2 regions of the Cupriavidus sp. DL-D2 genome follow, and region 2 is predicted to be linked to the other one. Evidence: predicted binding sites of a transcription regulator. Region 2 holds the regulator's gene; the other holds the start of a gene.
What was found. Region 2 encodes sigma-54, which starts transcription at its own class of promoters, with help from an activator protein. Its sites were predicted from a motif close to TGGCANGNAANCTGCTTT; they were not measured.

Region 1: ABDB81_RS17675 (ammonium transporter) is a predicted target of sigma-54. The motif match lies at 4,029-4,046, and genes of this name have one in related genera.

Annotation. Positions count from the first base shown of each region.
Region 1 is NZ_JBDKXK010000031.1:20,284-27,328, forward strand. Features, by position in the region: gene ABDB81_RS17660 (hypothetical protein) at 1-193, opposite strand, end outside; gene ABDB81_RS17665 (Bcr/CflA family multidrug efflux MFS transporter) at 455-1,672, shown strand; gene ABDB81_RS17670 (mechanosensitive ion channel family protein) at 1,689-2,555, opposite strand; gene ABDB81_RS17675 (ammonium transporter) at 2,785-3,987, opposite strand; gene ABDB81_RS17680 (HU family DNA-binding protein) at 4,579-4,860, shown strand; gene ABDB81_RS17685 (acyl-CoA thioesterase) at 5,020-5,508, shown strand; gene ABDB81_RS17690 (CreA family protein) at 5,544-5,984, shown strand; gene ABDB81_RS17695 (class I adenylate-forming enzyme family protein) at 6,032-7,045, opposite strand, start outside.
Region 2 is NZ_JBDKXK010000004.1:152,542-163,372, forward strand. Features, by position in the region: gene mutY (A/G-specific adenine glycosylase) at 1-446, shown strand, start outside; gene ABDB81_RS03630 (LON peptidase substrate-binding domain-containing protein) at 462-1,115, opposite strand; gene rapZ (RNase adapter RapZ) at 1,198-2,118, opposite strand; gene ABDB81_RS03640 (PsiF family protein) at 2,284-2,619, opposite strand; gene hprK (HPr(Ser) kinase/phosphatase) at 2,801-3,772, opposite strand; gene ptsN (PTS IIA-like nitrogen regulatory protein PtsN) at 3,831-4,286, opposite strand; gene raiA (ribosome-associated translation inhibitor RaiA) at 4,767-5,120, opposite strand; gene ABDB81_RS03660 (RNA polymerase factor sigma-54) at 5,171-6,652, opposite strand; gene lptB (LPS export ABC transporter ATP-binding protein) at 6,786-7,586, opposite strand; gene lptA (lipopolysaccharide transport periplasmic protein LptA) at 7,618-8,277, opposite strand; gene lptC (LPS export ABC transporter periplasmic protein LptC) at 8,345-8,974, opposite strand; gene ABDB81_RS03680 (KpsF/GutQ family sugar-phosphate isomerase) at 8,977-9,960, opposite strand; gene ABDB81_RS03685 (monovalent cation:proton antiporter family protein) at 10,128-10,831, shown strand, end outside.

The DNA.
Region 1 (7,045 bases), on a different contig from region 2:
TGTTCTGGCCGGTGGCGGCGCCCTTGAGCATGCGTGAGAGTGCTTCGGCTTCGTCAACCACCACGGGCGCGGGTGACGAGGCGGGTGCCACGGCTGCGGGCCTGCCAGGCGCGGCCCATGCGGGCAGCGGCGGCAAGGCTGCTAAGGCAACCAGGCTGAGCGAGGCTATAAACGGCTTGGATCGTATGGTCATGCAGGATAACGGTGCCGGGGACGGGTCCCGTGATCCGTCTTCCGCGATGCGTCTGACTGCTTGGTCTGGATAACATCCGTACCGACAGGCAGGCATTGTACCCTCCACCTTGGCACACGTGAAAGCCGCGCCACACATGGATTTGCATGGTCGGAATGGTTGAGGCGGAATTTCCACGGTACTTGCAGCGGCTTGACGGATGGACCGCTACACGTTCCCGCGCTGTGCAACAATTGCGCCCAGACTTTCCGGAATCCTTTCATGACGTTCCATACGGGCGCGCCTTCCTCGGCGCGCTTTCCGCTCTGGCTGCTGATCTGCGCGTCGCTGACAGCCATCGCACCGCTTTCCATCGACATGTACCTGCCGGCCTTCCCGGCACTGGCGGCAGACCTGCGTACCGATATCGGACAGGTGCAACTCACGCTCGGCACGTTCCTGGTGGGGTTGGCAATCGGGCAGGCGTTCTATGGGCCGATCAGCGATCGCTACGGACGCAAGGCGCCGCTCTATGTTGGCTTGACGCTGTACGGCCTGGCCGCTGCAGGTTGTGCGCTGGCATCGAGCGTGGAGTCTCTGATGCTGTGGCGCTTCTTGCAGGCGCTCGGTGGATGCACCGGGCTGGTGGTGTCGCGTGCAGTGATCCGCGACCGGCTGGAAGCCCGCGAGTCGGCGCGCGCGTTCTCGTCGCTGATGCTGGTGATGGGGCTGGCGCCTATCCTCGCACCGCTGATCGGCGGGGCAGTGCTCGCGGCGGCCGGCTGGCGCGCGATCTTCTGGATCCATTGCGGCGCTGCTGTCCTGCTGCTGTGGTTCGTCCATTCGCGCATGGAAGAGTCGCTCGATCCGCAACGGCGCCGCACGCTGCATCCCGGCACGGTGCTGCGCGGTTACTGGGAACTGCTGCGCGATCGGGAATTCCTGGGCTATTCGCTGTCGGCTGGCTGCGTGCAGGGCGGCATGTTCGCCTATATCGCGGGCTCGCCGTTTGTGCTGATCGAACTGCATGGCATCGATCCCTCCCACTACGGCTTTGTCTTTGGCGCGAATGCGTTCGGCCTGATCGCGATGTCGCAGGTCAACGCACGACTGGTGCGTGCACGCGCGCTCGATGACATATTGCGTACGGCCCTGTTTGCACCGTGCATCGCGGGCCTGGTGCTGGCCGCGACGGCGCTGCTCGGTCTCGCTTCATTGCCGGTGCTGCTGTGCTGCTTCTTCGTGTTTCTCGCCGGACTTGGCTGCATCACGCCCAATGCTTCGGCATTGGCACTGTCGCGTCAGAGCCATCGCGCAGGCACGGCCTCGGCGCTGATGGGTACGCTGCAATTCGGCTTCGGCACGATAGCGGGCGCGGCAGTCAGCGTCTGGCACGACGGCACGGCGTTGCCGCTGGCCGTCGTGATGGCGATCTGTGGAAGCGGCGCCGTCCTGCTGCGCCTGTATGGACGAGCTGGCCTGCAGCCGCAACCTCACTGACGACTTCGGGCGGGATTCAGGCCGCCTGGTTGGCGGGTTGCGCAGGCGCCATCGGCACGGCTGGCGAGTTCTGCATGACCACGACCTGTGCCGGCATCGGCGCGGCAAATCCGGCCTGGCCAAACGTGTCGCGAATCGTGCGGTTGGTATCGAAATAGACCTGCCAGTAGTGATCGTTATGGCAGAACGGCCGGACGGCCAGCACGGGCCCCACGAGCGTGAATTCAAGGATCTCGACTTCCACGGCTGGGTCAGGCAGCACGTTGGGAATCGCGGCAATCTTTTCCTTGAGCAGCGCGGTGGCCGCTGCCACATCGGTGGAGCCGGCCAGTTGCGCTTTCAGTTCCACGCGCCGGAACGCATTGGCCGTGAAGTTCTGGATCGTGTCCGAGAAAATCTTGTTGTTGCCGACCACGGTCATGACGTTGTCGGGGGTATTCATCGAGGTGGCGAACAGTCCGATCTCCACCACCGTGCCGGTGACGCCGCCGATGGTGACGAAGTCGCCGACCTTGAACGGCCGCAGTACCACCAGAAACGCGCCTGCTGCGAAGTTCGCCATCAGCCCTGACCATGCCATGCCGATGGCGACGCCCGCCGCAGCAATCAGTGCGGCAAACGTGGTGGTCTGGATGCCGAAGTAACCGAGGATGCCAATTACCAGCACCACGTTCAGCGTGACGGTGACAATCGATCCGACATAGCGCAGCAGGGTGGGATCGACGCTTTGCTTGGCCAGCGATTTCTGCACCAGCCGCACCACGAAATGAATCAGCCAGCGGCCCACGACCCAGAATGCCAGGGCAGCGAGAATCTTGACCCCGAATACTGTGGCGTAGCCGTAAATGATGTCGCGGATGCTTTGCAGCGAGGTGGTATCCATGAGACACGCTCCAGTTTTGACGGGCAGGAAAAAACCAGGGACGGCGAAAGAGAAAACGCTGTCGGGAATGTCAGGATTGCGAGACACGCCTGTTGCGGCGTTTGGGGAGGGGCAAGGGCATTATTGGACGCGCGGGCCCGAAAGTTCAAGTCAAACTTTGTGATGTCGGCGTTGCTGCGCGACCGGCGTTCAGCGCGATGTGCCGGTCGCGCGTGTCATCGGAAACGTCTTACCAGTTCGTCTCCCGCTCTGGCGTGGCCGAGATGCGGTGCAGGGTCAGGTCGGCGCCGTTGAATTCTTCCTCGGCATCGAGACGAATGCCGACGAACTTCTTCAGCGCGCCATAGACCAGCGTGCCGCCTACAACTGCCACGATGATGCCCGCCAGCGTGCCGGTGATCTGCGACACCAACGATACGCCGCCCATGCCGCCCAGCATGCGCGTGCCGAAGATGCCCGCCGCGATGCCGCCCCACGCGCCGCAGAGGCCGTGCAGCGGCCAGACGCCGAGCACATCGTCGATATGCCACTTGTTCTGCGCCAGCGTAAACAGATAGACGAACAGCAGTCCGGCCACCGCGCCGGTGACGAGCGCGCCAAGCGGATGCATGATGTCCGAGCCCGCGCAGACAGCCACCAGACCAGCCAGCGGGCCGTTATAGGAGAACCCAGGGTCATTGCGCCCGGCCGCCCACGCAGCCAGTGTGCCGCCGACCATCGCCATCAGCGAGTTGATGGCCACCAGACCGCTGATCTTGTCGATGGTCTGGGCGCTCATCACGTTGAAGCCGAACCAGCCCACGGCCAGCACCCATGCCCCAAGCGCCAGGAACGGAATGTTCGAAGGCGGATGCGCGCTGATGCGGCCATCCTTCTGATACCGGCCACGCCGCGCGCCAAGCAGCAGCACGGCGGGCAGGGCGATCCATCCGCCAACCGCATGCACGACCACCGAACCGGCAAAGTCATGGAAGGGCGCGCCAGTCACCGAGGCCAGCCAGTCCTGCAGCCCGAACCGGTTGTTCCAGACGATACCCTCGAAGAACGGATAGACAAATCCCACCAGCACGAACGTAGCCACCAGTTGCGGGTTGAACCTGGAGCGCTCGGCGATACCGCCGGAGATGATCGCCGGGATGGCCGCTGCGAAGGTGGCCAGGAAGAAGAACTTCACGAGTTCGTGGCCGTTCTTCTCCGCAAGCACTTCGGCACCGGAGAAAAACTGGACGCCGTAGGCGATCGTATAACCGATGAAGAAATAGGCCAGGGTTGAGACCGCAAAGTCGACCAGTATTTTCACCAGTGCATTGACCTGGTTTTTCTTCCGTACGGTGCCCAGTTCCAGGAACGCAAATCCAGCGTGCATGGCCAGCACCATGATTGCGCCGAGCAGGATGAACAGCGCATCCGTGCCAGTCTTCAGGTTATCCATCGTTATCTTTGCCCGATTTATGCTCGAAATGGGAGCAGCGATAAGCAATTTGCGTTCCTGAAAAGGCGGCAAAACGGGGAAATTCGCGCAAACACGGTGCGGAATGCACTGGGATGGCGCTCTTCAGCCGGGCTTCCGGACGGCATCGGCGCCGCTGACGCTGGAAAGGGAGGTGGTTATCCAGCAATGCGAGAGACCTTATGCGCCAGATTGACGCATTTGCGGCGATGCAGCAGACCCGAAAAGGTGCATGGAAATATCCTGCACCATCGTGATGCTTTGCGCTTGGGCGGAATAATCGAAGGCGGGGGAGCATATTATTGCTGACACGCCACTTTTTCGATCTATTCTCGGTTTCTCACCCAAGTGCGCCGTTCTTTACATGAAATTCAAATAATGTGATGTCGCGATCTGGGAAACAGAGGGGTAAAACGCCCGCTAAGTGTTGCCACAGAACGATTTGCGGCGGTTTTCGTTGCATTGGTGCCACTGGGGATTGCTCAAGCCTTAATGGGCAGATTAGACTGCGCCGATCGGACTTTTTGCCACTTGGCATAAGTCCGGTGACGACGACCAACAAGGGAAACAGCCATGAATAAAGGTGAACTGGTATCGGCCATCGCCGCGGAAGCAGAACTCAGCAATGCCGCCGCCGAGCGCGCGCTGAACGCTGCGCTGGACAGTATCAAGAAGGCAGTAGCCAAGGGTGACTCCGTCACGCTGGTGGGTTTTGGCAGCTTCAGCTCGGGCAAGCGTGCCGCCCGTACCGGTCGCAATCCGCGTACTGGTGAAACCATCAAGATCCCGGCAGCAAAGACGGTGAAGTTCTCCGCCGGCCAAGGTTTCAAGGACGCCGTGAACAAGAAGAAGTAAGCGCATCACGTCTGCGGAGTACAGAGAGCGGCCTGCGGGGCCGCTTTTCTTTTTTGTGCCGGGTCTCTTCTCGCGGAATTCCTATCTCTATTCGTGCCATTGCGAGGCGTGTCGCGTTACACTGCCCGCGCCTCAGGCTCGAATTCTGGATTTTCAGCGATGAACGATTTGTCCCACCAGCTTTCCATGACCGTGCTGATGACGCCGGACATGGCCAATTTCTCCGGCAATGTCCACGGCGGCACCATTCTGAAGTACCTGGACATGGTCGCGTATGCCTGCGCCAGCCGCTACGCCGGCCGCTACGTGGTGACGCTCTCGGTGGACCAGGTGATGTTCCGCCAGCCGATCCACGTAGGCGAACTCGTGACGTTCCTGGCCGCCGTCAACTTCACGGGCCGCAGCTCGATGGAGATCGGGATCAAGGTGGTGACGGAAAATATCCGCAGCAAGGTTGTGCGCCACACCAATAGCTGCTATTTCACGATGGTTGCCGTGGACGACAACGGTGCGCCCGCCGAGGTGCCGCCGCTGCAGCCGCGCGACGAAGTGGAGCGCCAGCGCTTCGAGGCCGCCAAGCAACGCCGCGCGCTGCGCCAGGAAATGGAACGCAGGCACGACGAGATCAAGGGAGCAACATCGGAATGAGCGTCAGGAACATCGTCAGGACTGGGCTGTGCGTCATGGTGGCGTGCTTTGCAGCCGCCGTCCATGCCGAGGAAATCGGCAGCGTATCGACGAATTTCCGCATGACGGGTTCCGACAAGGTCGTCATTGAGGCCTACGATGACCCGCAAGTGGACGGCGTGACGTGCTATGTCTCGCGGGCGCGCACCGGTGGTATCAAGGGCTCTCTCGGTATGGCCGAGGACCCGCCGGAGGCGTCGATTGCCTGCCGTCAGGTGGGCACCATCGCGTTCAAGGGCCCGCTGAAGGCACAGGAGGACGTGTTCTCCGAGCGCATGTCGATCCTGTTCAAGACGCTGCACGTGGTGCGTGCGGTGGACCGCAAGCGCAATACGCTGGTCTACCTGACGTATTCGGACCGCATCGTCAGTGGTAGCCCGCAGAATGCGGTGACGGCCGTGCCGGTGCCGGCGGGGACGCCGATCCCGGTGAAATAAGCGAGTCGAATGAGGGCGGACCCGAGAGCCCGCCCGACCCGCTGGACCTAATCGAACAGCTTGCGCAGGTTCGACTTCAAGATCTTCCCGTTCGGATTGCGCGGCAACATCTCGTCCAGCACGATGATCCGTACCGGCACCTTGAACCCCGCAATCCGCTCGCGCACAAACGCCTGTAGCTCGGTTTCGCTCGCCGCCATCCCCGGCTTGAGACTCACCACCGCGGCCGGTTCCTCTCCCAGCGTCCGGTGCGCGATGCCCACCACAGCGGCATCCATGATCGACGGATGCGCATACAGCGCGCTTTCCACCTCGATGCAGTAGATGTTTTCGCCACCGCGAATCAGCATGTCCTTCATGCGATCCACGATGTACACGAAGCCGTCTTCGTCGAGACGCGCCACGTCGCCAGTGCGCAACCAGCCGTCGGAAAACGTCTTGGCCGTGGCCTCGGGCTTGTTCCAGTAGCTGTGGACCACATTGGCGCCGCGCACCATCAACTCGCCAATCTCGCCCACGGGCAGCGCGTTGCCGAACCCGTCATCGATCTTCATCTCGCCGATTGGCAGGGACGGGCCGCTGCTATCTGCGCGATGCACGTATTCCTCGGCGCTGTGGCTCGTGAACGTGGCCGACGTTTCCGTCATGCCCCAGCCAATGCCTGGCGCAGCTTTTGGAAACGCTTCCTGGATGCGCCGCACCAGTTCCGGCGAAGCGGGCGCGCCACCGTAATGCATGTTCTCCAGCGACGACAGGTCAAAGGCTGCGCGTTGTGGATGTTCGATGATCTGCCATGCGATGGTAGGCACACCACCTGCCGAAGTGCACCGCTCGGTCTCGATCAGGCCCATGGCACGTAGCGTGTCCCACCGATGCATCAGCACGATCTTGCCGCCCACGGCCAGCGCGCCATTCAGGACCGACATGCAGCCCGTGACGTGGAAGAACGGCACGGCCAGTAGCGCGGCTTTCTGTGGCGCATTGGGGTCCGGTTCCGGCACGGGTTCGCCGCGCCGCAGCAGGTTGCGCAGCGGGCTGAACTGCCCGCAGACCGCTACCGA
Region 2 (10,831 bases):
GCCGCGATAACCTGACGGCCGTGCTGCCTACGCCCAAACCGCGTGCGGCGATTCCAGAGCGCAGCACTGTCATGCTGATCGTGCGAAATGGGCGCGACGTGCTGGTGACACTGCGCCCCGACAGTGGCATCTGGGGCGGCCTGTGGAGCCTGCCGGAGATGGCCGTGGAGTCCGTGCCTTTCGATGCCGAAGCCGCCGAAGACGCCGCACTCGACATGGCGCGCCAGTATGGAAAACCGGAGCGTGCCTGGCTCGCAGGCGAGCTCACGCACGTCTTCACGCACTTTCGATTGCTGATTCGCGCGATTCGCATCGATATGGAAGGAACGGACTGGAAGGGCGATGCCAGTAGCCGCTGGCTGTCGCTCGACGATCTGGACGCGCTGGGCACGCCGGCGCCAGTGCGAAAGCTGCTCGACGATCAGGCGCGTATCGGACTGTTCTGAGCACCTGACCTCAAGTCAGACGATGTGATGCTGCCGCATATAGCGATGCACGATCTCGATGCGTATGCCCGCGTCGGGCAGCGCCATCAGCATCTGCTTGGCCTTGAGGGGCACCGGCAGCAGTTCGCATAGACGGTTCGCGACCCAGCTCGGGTCATCCCACAGATACGGTTCGGAGAAAGGCAGCTTCGACTTATCGGGCTGCTCGGTGTGCAGCGAGGACACGATTCTGCGTAGTGCCGACAGGCATTCGCCCAGCAGTTCGAGCTTGCAGTCGATGACATCGGCGGGGAGCACTTCGGCCTCGGCCACTACCAGTCCGTCGTCACGCGTGGTGTGGGACAGCACACGGAAGCGTTGCCGCCCGCGTGTCTCGATGAGCAGCACACCAAGTTGCTCCACGTTGCAGTCGACGATCTCGGCCAGGCAGCCGATCTCTTCGGGCGTGGTGGCGTGGCCGGGACGCGCAACCTCTTCGCCGCTGGCAATCAGGCAGACGCCGAACGGTGTGCCGTCCCGCATGCAGTTGCGCACCATGTCCACGTAGCGCTTTTCGAAGACGCGCAGCGGCAGGCGGCCATCGGGGAACAGGACCGTGTTGAGGGGAAACAGTGGCAACGCATCCAGGATGGGAAGTGGGGATGCGGTGTCGGTAGAGGATGTCGACATGCGAAGGGCCGCTCCAATGACGCGACAGAAACGCGACGGTGACGTGACGACGCCCGGCGCGCCGTCCGCTCAAGACCGCATCTCAGCCGCCAGAGGCCATTTCGCGGTGTCTGACCAGCACATTACCATGCGCCCGGAAATAGTTGGCGAGTCTTTCCGCGATGAACACCGAGCGGTGCTGCCCGCCCGTACAGCCGATGGCGACGGTCAGGTAGCTACGGTTATCGGCAATGAAACTCGGTAGCCACTTCTCCACATAGGCGCGGATGTCCTCGGCCATCGCCAGCACCATCGGCTGGCTCTGCAGGAAATCCACGACCGGTGCATCGCGGCCCGTCAGCGGGCGCAGCGCCAGGTCGTAGTAGGGATTGGGCAACGAGCGGACATCGAACACCATGTCGGCATCGCTGGGTACCCCGTGCTTGAATCCGAACGATTCGAACAGCAGTGTGAGCGGTTCGCTCTCGGTGCCGCCGTTGCTGCTGATCAGTTCCTTGATCCAGCTGCGTAGCGTATTGGTTCGCACGTTGCTGGTATCGATGCGATGGGCCGATTCGGATAGCGGGCTCAACAGCTCCCGCTCCATCTCGATGGCTTCGATCAGCGAGGTATCGCTGGCGGCAGCTTCTGCTTCCGCCTCGGCCTTGTCCGGCCCTGTTCCGCCATTTGCGCTGCCGACACGCGTCGAGAGCGGATGGCGGCGTCGTGTTTCGGAATAGCGCTGCACCAGCGCATCGGTGTTGGCAGTCAGGAACAGCACCTGCACCTGATGCTGGGCCGACAGTTCGCGCACGGTATCGGGCAGGCGCGCCAGCGATTCGCGGCTGCGAATATCGGTGGCCACGCCCAGGTGCGAGTAGCCCTGGTCGGCCAGATAGGTGGCGAGTTCGGGGATGAACTGGGCTGGCAGGTTGTCGACGCAGTAGTAGCCCGCGTCTTCCAGAACGTTCAGGGCAACCGACTTACCCGAGCCGGAGATCCCGGTGATAAGAATGATCCGCATAGCGACGCAAGGATAGCACCGCATGATGGCCGCGTCATGACAGCGCTTCTCGATTGGAGGTTGCGGCGGGCATTTAACGACAGAACGCGACAGATGCTAAGAAAAATGGCGAACCGCATCCGATTCGCCATTTATCGCCTGGAACCGCCACAGGGCGGATCAGGATCAGGCCGGTTTGGCCGACAGGCACTCGCTCTGCGCCTTCTTGTATTCGTCGCCCTTCTTGCCCTTGTTGGCCTTGGCGCACGCTGCCATTTTTTCCTGCTGGGTTTTCGGCTCGGCTGCGGCGGCCGGGCCAGAGCCGGACAGGCATTCGCTCTGGGCCTTCTTGTACTCGTCGCCCTTCTTGCCCTTGTTAGCCTTGGCGCAGGCTGCCATCTTTTCCTGTTGTGCCGTCTTGCCCGATTTCTCGGCCGCAGCCGGAGCCGATGCGCCTTGGGCAAACGCTGCCGTGGCGAACAGCGGGGTCACCAGCACACACATCGCGATCAGTTTCTTCATGCTTCTCTCCTGGCTGTGGAAAAACACTTTCATGGGCAATCCGAACGGGATGGCGGCCATTACAGCACAAAACGGCGCGTGTGCGGCTGCCGTTGACGCAGCGGCAGGCCAGCTTGTAAGGAAATGAAAACGCCCGCTGAATGAAGCGGGCGTTTGCGGGAAAGCGATGTTCGGAAAATGCCTAGAGCAACCGGCCCTGTCCGCGTGACACCACATCGGCTTGCATGGCCGCGCGCTGCCGGTCCATGAAGTCGCGCAGCGTGTCGATGCCGCGCAGGCGCAGTATCGTGTTGCGCACGGCGGCTTCCACCAGCACGGCGAGATTTCGACCGGCTGCCACCTGGATCTTCACCATGTGGATGGGCAGGCCGAGCACGTCGAGGTATTGCGAATCCAGCGGCAGGCGCTCGAACTCGCCATCGTTGCGGCGGACGAGTTGAACCACGAGCTTGATCTTCATTTTCCGGCGTACGGCCGTTTCACCGAAGATCGTCTTGATATCGAGCAGGCCAAGGCCGCGCACTTCGAGCAGGTTCTGCAGCAGCGGCGGGCAGCGACCCTCGATGAAGTCTGGACCCAGCCGCACGAAATCCACGGCATCGTCGGCCACGAGGCCATGGCCGCGCGAAATCAGTTCGAGGCCCAGTTCGCTCTTGCCCAGGCCCGATTCGCCCATGATCAGCACGCCCATGCCGAGGATGTCGAGGAACACGCCGTGCATCGTCACGCGCGGTGCCGAGATACGCGACAGGTACAGGCGCAGGTGATCGATCACGGCCGCCGACGATACCGGCGTGGTGAACAGCGGCGTGGACGAACGCGTGCAGCGCAGTTCGAGGTCGGGCGGCGGCTCCATGCCGTCGGCGATGACCAGGAAGGGCGGCTCGAGCAGGATCAGCTCGCCCATCTGACGCTTGCGCGGCTCGTCGTCGAGACGCTGGTAATAAAGGATTTCGGGTTTGCCGAGCACCTGGATCCGGTTCGGGTGGATCAGGTTCAAGTGGCCCACGAGGTCCGCCGCGGAGGTGGCTTCACGCGCGAACTCGACATCGAAGGCGCGGTCCGCACCTTCAAGGCCGGCGACCCACGACAGTTTGATGTCTGCTGCGTTGTCGTCGAAGATCGACTGCGAGGTGACGCCGGTGAGTTCCATGCGGGATGACTTTCAGGAGGGGCGGTAGGACAGTGGGCTGCGGCGGGCGATTCCGGCGTTAGGGATGCCAGTCCGATAGCAACTGGTGGACGGCTTCCGGCGTGGGGAGCGTCGCCAGCCCTTCGCGCATTTCGCGGTCCGACAGCAACTGGGCAATTTCGGAAAGAATTTCCAGATGCTGCTGCGTGGCCTGCTCGGGCACCAGCAGGAAGATCAACAGCGAGACCGGCTTGCCATCGGGCGATTCGAACGGGATGGGTTCCGCCAGGCGCATGAAGCCCGCCAGCGGCTGCTTCAGGCCCTTGATGCGGCCGTGCGGAATGGCAACTCCAGCGCCAAGCCCGGTGGAACCCAGGGACTCGCGCGCAAAGAGGTTGTCGGTAACAGTGGCCCGCGCCACGCCATGGTTGTTCTCGAACAGGAGCCCGGCTTGCTCGAAGACCCGCTTCTTGCTGGTGACGGTGACGTCGAGATGGATGTTGCCAGGTGGCAGCAGTTTGGCCAAACGATTCATGGGCGATGCACGAGAAGTCCGAGTGACAAGCCGGCGCGCATGGACCGGCCCGCCGAGTTGGGGGCAATCAGGATATTGAGGTGCCAGTCGCCCGCATTGGAGCGTCCGGCCATTATAGAGCAGGGCTGCCACGCACTTGTGCGCTGCAGCGTCGCGCCTGCGGACTTCCGCCGCGAGGTCGTCGACCGGTTTGCCCACCCGAAATGCTGCCCGACCCGTGCGCCTGCAGGGCGCACCGCCGGTTCCGCATGACGGGACCGTTCTGCCTGTGATTTGTGGTGCAGCATACACCGACATGCGAGAGATGCGAACACCTTCGGTGTATCAATTCGTCGCTTAGTGGTGTCGAGGTAACGCGTGAGGAATGGAAAGTTGTGCGGCAACCGGACGCCCCATCAAAAAAGCCGCGCAGATGCGCGGCTTTGCTCTCTTCCTGTCAGTCCTCTCAGGACAACTGAAACTGTCGTTTCGTTGCGCTGGTTATTGTTGCTGTAGCTGCGCTTCGGCCATCTGGTACTTGACCGCCTCGCGGTCATGCCCTTGCACGCGATCCTTGTAGCGGATCACCTGGCGGTCGAGCTTGTCGACCAGACAGTCGATCGCCGCGTACAGGTCTTCATGATGGGCTTCGACGAAGATGTCCTTGCCTTTGAGGTGCAGATTGATTTCCGCGTACTGACGCTTGTCCTTTTCCTTGTGATTGTCGACTGATAGCAGCACGCTTACGCCAATGACCTGATCGAAATGTCTGACAATTCGCTCCAGTTTCGTTTCCACATACTCACGCAGCGGGGGCGTGATGTCGAGGTGGTGTCCACTGATCTTGAAGTTCATAGCGCTTCTCCTTCTGAAAGAGCCGCACCAGGCAGGCGGTTACGGCTCGGCTACAAAGACTTGCGGAGATTCACTGCGGGGATTTTCAATGCTTCGCGATATTTCGCCACCGTGCGGCGTGCGACCACAAAGCCCTGTTCGCCCAGCAGTTCGGCGATGCGGCTGTCGGAAAGAGGATTCCTGGGGTCTTCGGCTCCTATCAGTTGCTTGATCAGCGCGCGTATAGCCGTGGATGAGGCCGCGCCACCCGTCTCCGTGGAGACGTGGCTTCCGAAGAAGTACTTCAACTCGAAAGTACCCATCGGCGTGGCCATGTACTTGTTCGTTGTGACCCGGGAAATGGTCGACTCGTGTAAACCCAGTGTATCGGCAATTTCACGCAAAACCAAGGGGCGCATCGCGATTTCCCCGTGCGAGAAAAAGTTCTTTTGACGCTCCACAATCGCCTGCGACACCCGCAGGATCGTATCGAATCGTTGCTGGATGTTCTTGATGAGCCACCGTGCTTCCTGCAGCTTTTGCTGCAGTCCGGCAGCCCCTGCCTCGCCCTTCGCACCGCGCAGAATCTGCGCGTACATATCGTTGATGCGCAGGCGCGGCATCACGTCCGGATTGAGCTGCGCGATCCATCCGCTGCCGCTCTTGCGTACAAACACATCCGGCACCACGAAGTCCGCTTCCGGACGGCTGTACGCGTGTCCTGGATACGGTGCGAGGGAGCGGATCAATTCGTGCGCAGCCTTCAATGCTATTTCGTCCACCTGCAGGGCTTTCTTGAGCCGGGTGTAATCCCGTACGGCCAGCAGTTCCAGATGATGATTGACGATAGTCAGCGCCAGTTCGCGCTGCGGGTGCTTCAACCGCTTCAACTGCAAACTCAGGCACTCCGCAGCGTTCCGTGCCCCGACACCGGGTGGATCGAAGCTCTGCAGCAGCGTAAGTATCGCCTGCACCTCATCCACTTCGAACTCGAGTTCTTCCGGGAGTTCCGAACAAATTTCCTCGAGCGAGGCGCTCAGGTAACCGTCGTCGTCGAGCGACTCGATCAGGAAAATGGCCAGGCCCTTGTCGCGCACCGAGATCTTGAGTGGCGTGAGCTGCTCCATGAGGAACTCGCGCAGCGTCGGATCGGCGTCGCGCAGTTGCATCGGCGTCTTCTCGTCTTCGTCGCCTTGCGGGCGTCGCGCGAAGTCGTCGAGGCTCCAGTCGTTGCCGTAGTCCTCGCTGCCGGTATCGTTGTAGTTTTCCTCTTCGCCACCCGCCGCGCCATCGGCACGTTCGGTGCCGTTGGCCTGGGGTTCGGCCGGTGCGGGTGCCGGTGCGGTCTGGAGGTTGACCGAGCCGTCCGCGGCCACGCGCAGCGGACTATCCAGCCAGTCGTTCTCGCGCTCGAGCAACGGATTTTCCGTCAGCGCCTGCTCCACTTCCTGCTGCAGTTCCAGCGTGGAAAGCTGCAACAGCCGGATCGACTGTTGCAGCTGCGGGGTCAGGGCCAGATGCTGGGAGAGGCGGAGCTGAAGCGAAGGTTTCATGCGACCTATTCTATGCGCATCTTTCCGTTGTTGGAACGGAATTTGCTAGAACCTATCGCCCAACCTTGCGTGATCGGAAACGGCTTTGGAAAAACGGTGTGCAGCGTGGGCAGAAATTGCCGCACCGCACGCATCACATGCGGAAATTCTCGCCCAGATAGACGCGGCGCACAGATTCGTTGGCGATGATTTCCTCTGGCAGGCCGGATGCCAGCACCGTACCTTCGCTGATGATGTACGCGTGGTCGCAGATGCCCAGCGTCTCGCGAACATTGTGGTCGGTAATCAGCACGCCAATGTTGCGGGCCTTCAGGAAACTCACGATCCGCTGGATTTCGCCCACGGCGATAGGGTCCACACCGGCAAACGGTTCGTCCAGCAGGATGAAACGCGGCGACGACGCGAGCGCGCGGGCAATTTCCACCCGGCGGCGCTCACCGCCCGACAACGACAGTGCCGGGTTGTTGCGCAGGTGCGCGATCTGCAGGTCGTCCAGCAGGGAGTCGAGCCGGCGGTCGATCTCGGCCTTGGTCAGCGACTTGCCGTTTTCCACCTGCAACTCCAGCACGGCGCGGATGTTTTCCTCGACGTTGAGCTTGCGGAAGACCGACGCTTCCTGCGGCAGATAGGACAGGCCCATGCGCGCGCGCTCGTGGATCGCAAGGCCGCTGATGTGCTTGTCGTCCAGCACGATGTCGCCTTCGTCGAGTGCCACCAGCCCCACGATCATGTAGAACGATGTGGTCTTGCCCGCGCCGTTCGGACCCAGCAGGCCCACCACTTCGCCGCTCTTCACGTCAAGCGAGACATCCTTGACCACCGTGCGCGTACCGTAACGCTTCTTCAGATGGCGGACGACCAGCGTGCTGCTGTCGGTGCGGACGCTCGCAGCGGAAGAGGCGGCAGGGGAGGCGAGGGTGGCGGAGTCGTTCATCGGATACGGAGGCGATAGAAGGGGCTGTGTTTCAGGGCTTGGCCGGGGCCGTGGACGGCTTCAGGTCCAGCGGGGCGCCGCTCGCGGCGGGGGCGCTGGCATCGGCGCGCGGCGACAGCACGGCGCGTACGCGGCCCGACGGGTTGCCCGCGGTGGTGTTGTTGTCGCCGCCGGTGGCGGTGTAGTACTCGTTGCGGCTGTCATAGGTGATCACGGCGCCGCGGATTTCGTCGAGGATCTTGGCGCCGACGCCCGAGACACGTGCAGCGCGTGCGTGGCCGATCAGCTTGTTGACCTCGGTCTTGCCATCGTATTCGATGCGGTCGCCCCAGCCGTCGATGTATTCGTCCACGCCGTCGCGCTTCTGGCGGATGTACGCCTGGCGGCCCGGCTTGGACGTGGCAATGGCGTACTGGTAGCCCTCGGGGTCCGTGCGCAGTTCGGCAGCGTCGGATTTCAGCACCATCGTGCCCTTGGTCAGCACCACGTTGCCGGTGAGGGTGTAGATCTGCTTGACGTCATCGTAGCTGGCATTGTCCGCTTCGAGCACGAGGGGCTTGGCCTGGTCCGCGCGCTCGGCAAAAGCGGGCTGGACCATGCTCATGGCGAGCGCGAGTCCGAGGGCGGCTAGGGCCGTCAATCGGGCGGGCGCCGGGCGGCGACAGGACGATGTCGACAGGGATGCAGTCATGTTTGGCAAATGATGAGATAGGGAAGGCGGCCAGGCGATGCGGCAGGACGAGCCTGCCAGCTGGGTGTCACTGGGTCCTGGCCTGCCCCTGCGGCGGGTTCATGACGATCGTGCCGCGTACGTTGCCCAGCAATTGTACTTCGCGGGTGACGTTGTTGAAGATCAGCCCGTTGGCCGTCATGACCGAAGGTCCGCGCGTCAGCTCCACGTTCTTGTCTGTCTTGACGATGTCGTCATTGACGAGCAGCTGGAAGTATTGCGACGTGGCGGTCATGCGCGGATCCTTCGACGGATCCACGCCGGCCTGCCGCACGATCACGGCGTTGCCGTAAAGGTCGATGATCGTGCCCTCGGCGTTCATGACGCCGCGATTGGCGTTGGCGGTCACGGGCGGGCGGTCCGGCTGGAAGGCACGCATGGCCGGCTTGGTCACGTCGTAGGTCTGGTCATCCTCGAAGTGGACCATCTTCACTCCGGTGAAGCGGATCTTGGTCGTGCCATCCGCAGCCAGTTCCGTGGCCGAGAACCGTTCCATCCAGTAGTCCGGTTCGTGGCGCTTGGTGCGTGACTGGTCTGTGCCGGTGCTCGGCGAGTTCAGTTGGACGAGCCAGAACGTGCTGCCGGCGACGATGGCCATCAGCAGCAGCGGCAACAGCCGCATGACCACACCCGTGAGTCTGGACAGGAAGTCCGGCATGTTCAGATGACCTTGGCACGCGTAAGGTCATGGATGTGCAAGGCACCGACCAGGCGGCCATCGTTGTCGACGACGAGCAACTGGTTGATGCGGTTTGCTTCCATGACCTGCACCGCTTCCACCGCGAGCTGGTCCTGGTTGACCATGCGCGGGTTGCGGTGCATGACCTCGCCGATGGGCACGGTCTTCCAGTCGGTAGAGGTCTCCAGCAGGCGGCGCAGGTCGCCGTCGGTGAACACGCCCACGGCGCGGCCCTCCGGGTCGACGACCGCCGTCATGGCCATGCCCTTGCGCGTGATTTCCATCAGTGCCTGGGCCAGCGGCGTGGTCTCGCGGACTTCCGGCACGGCGTTGCCCGAGCGCATGACGTCGCGCACATGAGTCAGCAGCTTGCGGCCGAGCGCGCCGCCCGGGTGCGAGCGGGCAAAATCTTCCTCGCCGAAGCCGCGCGCGTCGAGCACGGCCACGGCCAGCGCGTCGCCCAGCGCCAGTGCGGCGGTGGTGCTGGCCGTCGGCGCCAGGTTCAGCGGGCAGGCTTCCTGTGCCACGGCGCCATCGAGATGGGCGTCGGACAGCTTGGCCAGGTTCGATTCCGGGTTGCCGGTAATAGAGATCAGGCTGGCGCCAATCCGCTTGACGATCGGGATGATCGACAGTAGTTCGGCGGTCTCACCGGAATTGGAGAATGCGATCAGGACGTCGTCCCGCGTGATCATGCCGAGGTCGCCGTGGCTGGCCTCAGCGGGGTGCACGAAGAACGAGGGCGTGCCGGTGGAAGCCAGCGTGGCCGCCACCTTGCGGCCGATGTGGCCGGACTTGCCGATACCGGAGACGACCACGCGGCCCGTGCAGCCGAGAATGATCTCGACGGCCTTCGCGAAGGCGGGCGTCAGGCGTCCGGCCAGCGCCGAAACGGCGTCTGCCTCGATCTGGAGAGTGTGGCGAGCGAGCGCGAGTGCTCGATTCGCATCGAAATTGGCTATCATGGCGCTGGAGTATACCAACGAATGCGATGGCGTCTGGCCCGGCTTTCCGGCCTTCTGGCTGAGACGACCGCCGCACTTGCCGTCGTTTGCCGTCTTTTGCCGGCGGGGTGCAGAGCCGGTCGTGGCGCGTGCCCGGCCGGATAGCTGAAGCCCTTCAAGCCCGCCGAATGCATTCTCCGCTGGAACTGACCCTCGTGCTGCTGGCCGCCGCCGTCCTCGGCGTGGTGGCCTTCCGCATGCTGCAACTGCCGCCCATGCTGGGCTATCTGGCAGTGGGCATCCTCATCGGTCCCCATGCGCTAGGGCTGGCCAGCGACACCGCCCAGACCAAATATCTGGCGGAATTTGGCGTCGTCTTCCTGATGTTTTCGATTGGGCTGGAGTTCAGCCTGAGCAAACTTCACGCGATGAAGCGGCTGGTATTCGGGTTGGGCGGCTCTCAAGTGATGCTTTCATTGCTTGCGGTGATTCCGGCCAGCTGGATGTTCAACTGGCTGTTTCCGCTGTCCTGGCAGGCATCGGTGGCGCTGGGCGGCGCGCTGGCGATGTCTTCGACGGCCATTGTCGTGAAGATGATGTCCGAGCGGATGGAGCTGGAGAGCGAGCACGGCCGCAACATCATCAGCGTGCTGCTGTTCCAGGACCTGGCCGTGGTGCCGCTGCTGATCATCATCCCGGCGCTGTCCCGGGACCCCGGCGACCTGGCCTGGGCGCTGGGGCTGGCCACGGTCAAGATCGTCGTGGCGCTGGGCGTGATCTTTTTCCTGGGCCAGCGGTTGATGAGCCGCTGGTTCCACATCGTGGCGGCGCGCCGGTCGCAGGAACTGTTCATGCTGAACCTGCTGCTGGTCACGCTGGGCATGGCCGCGCT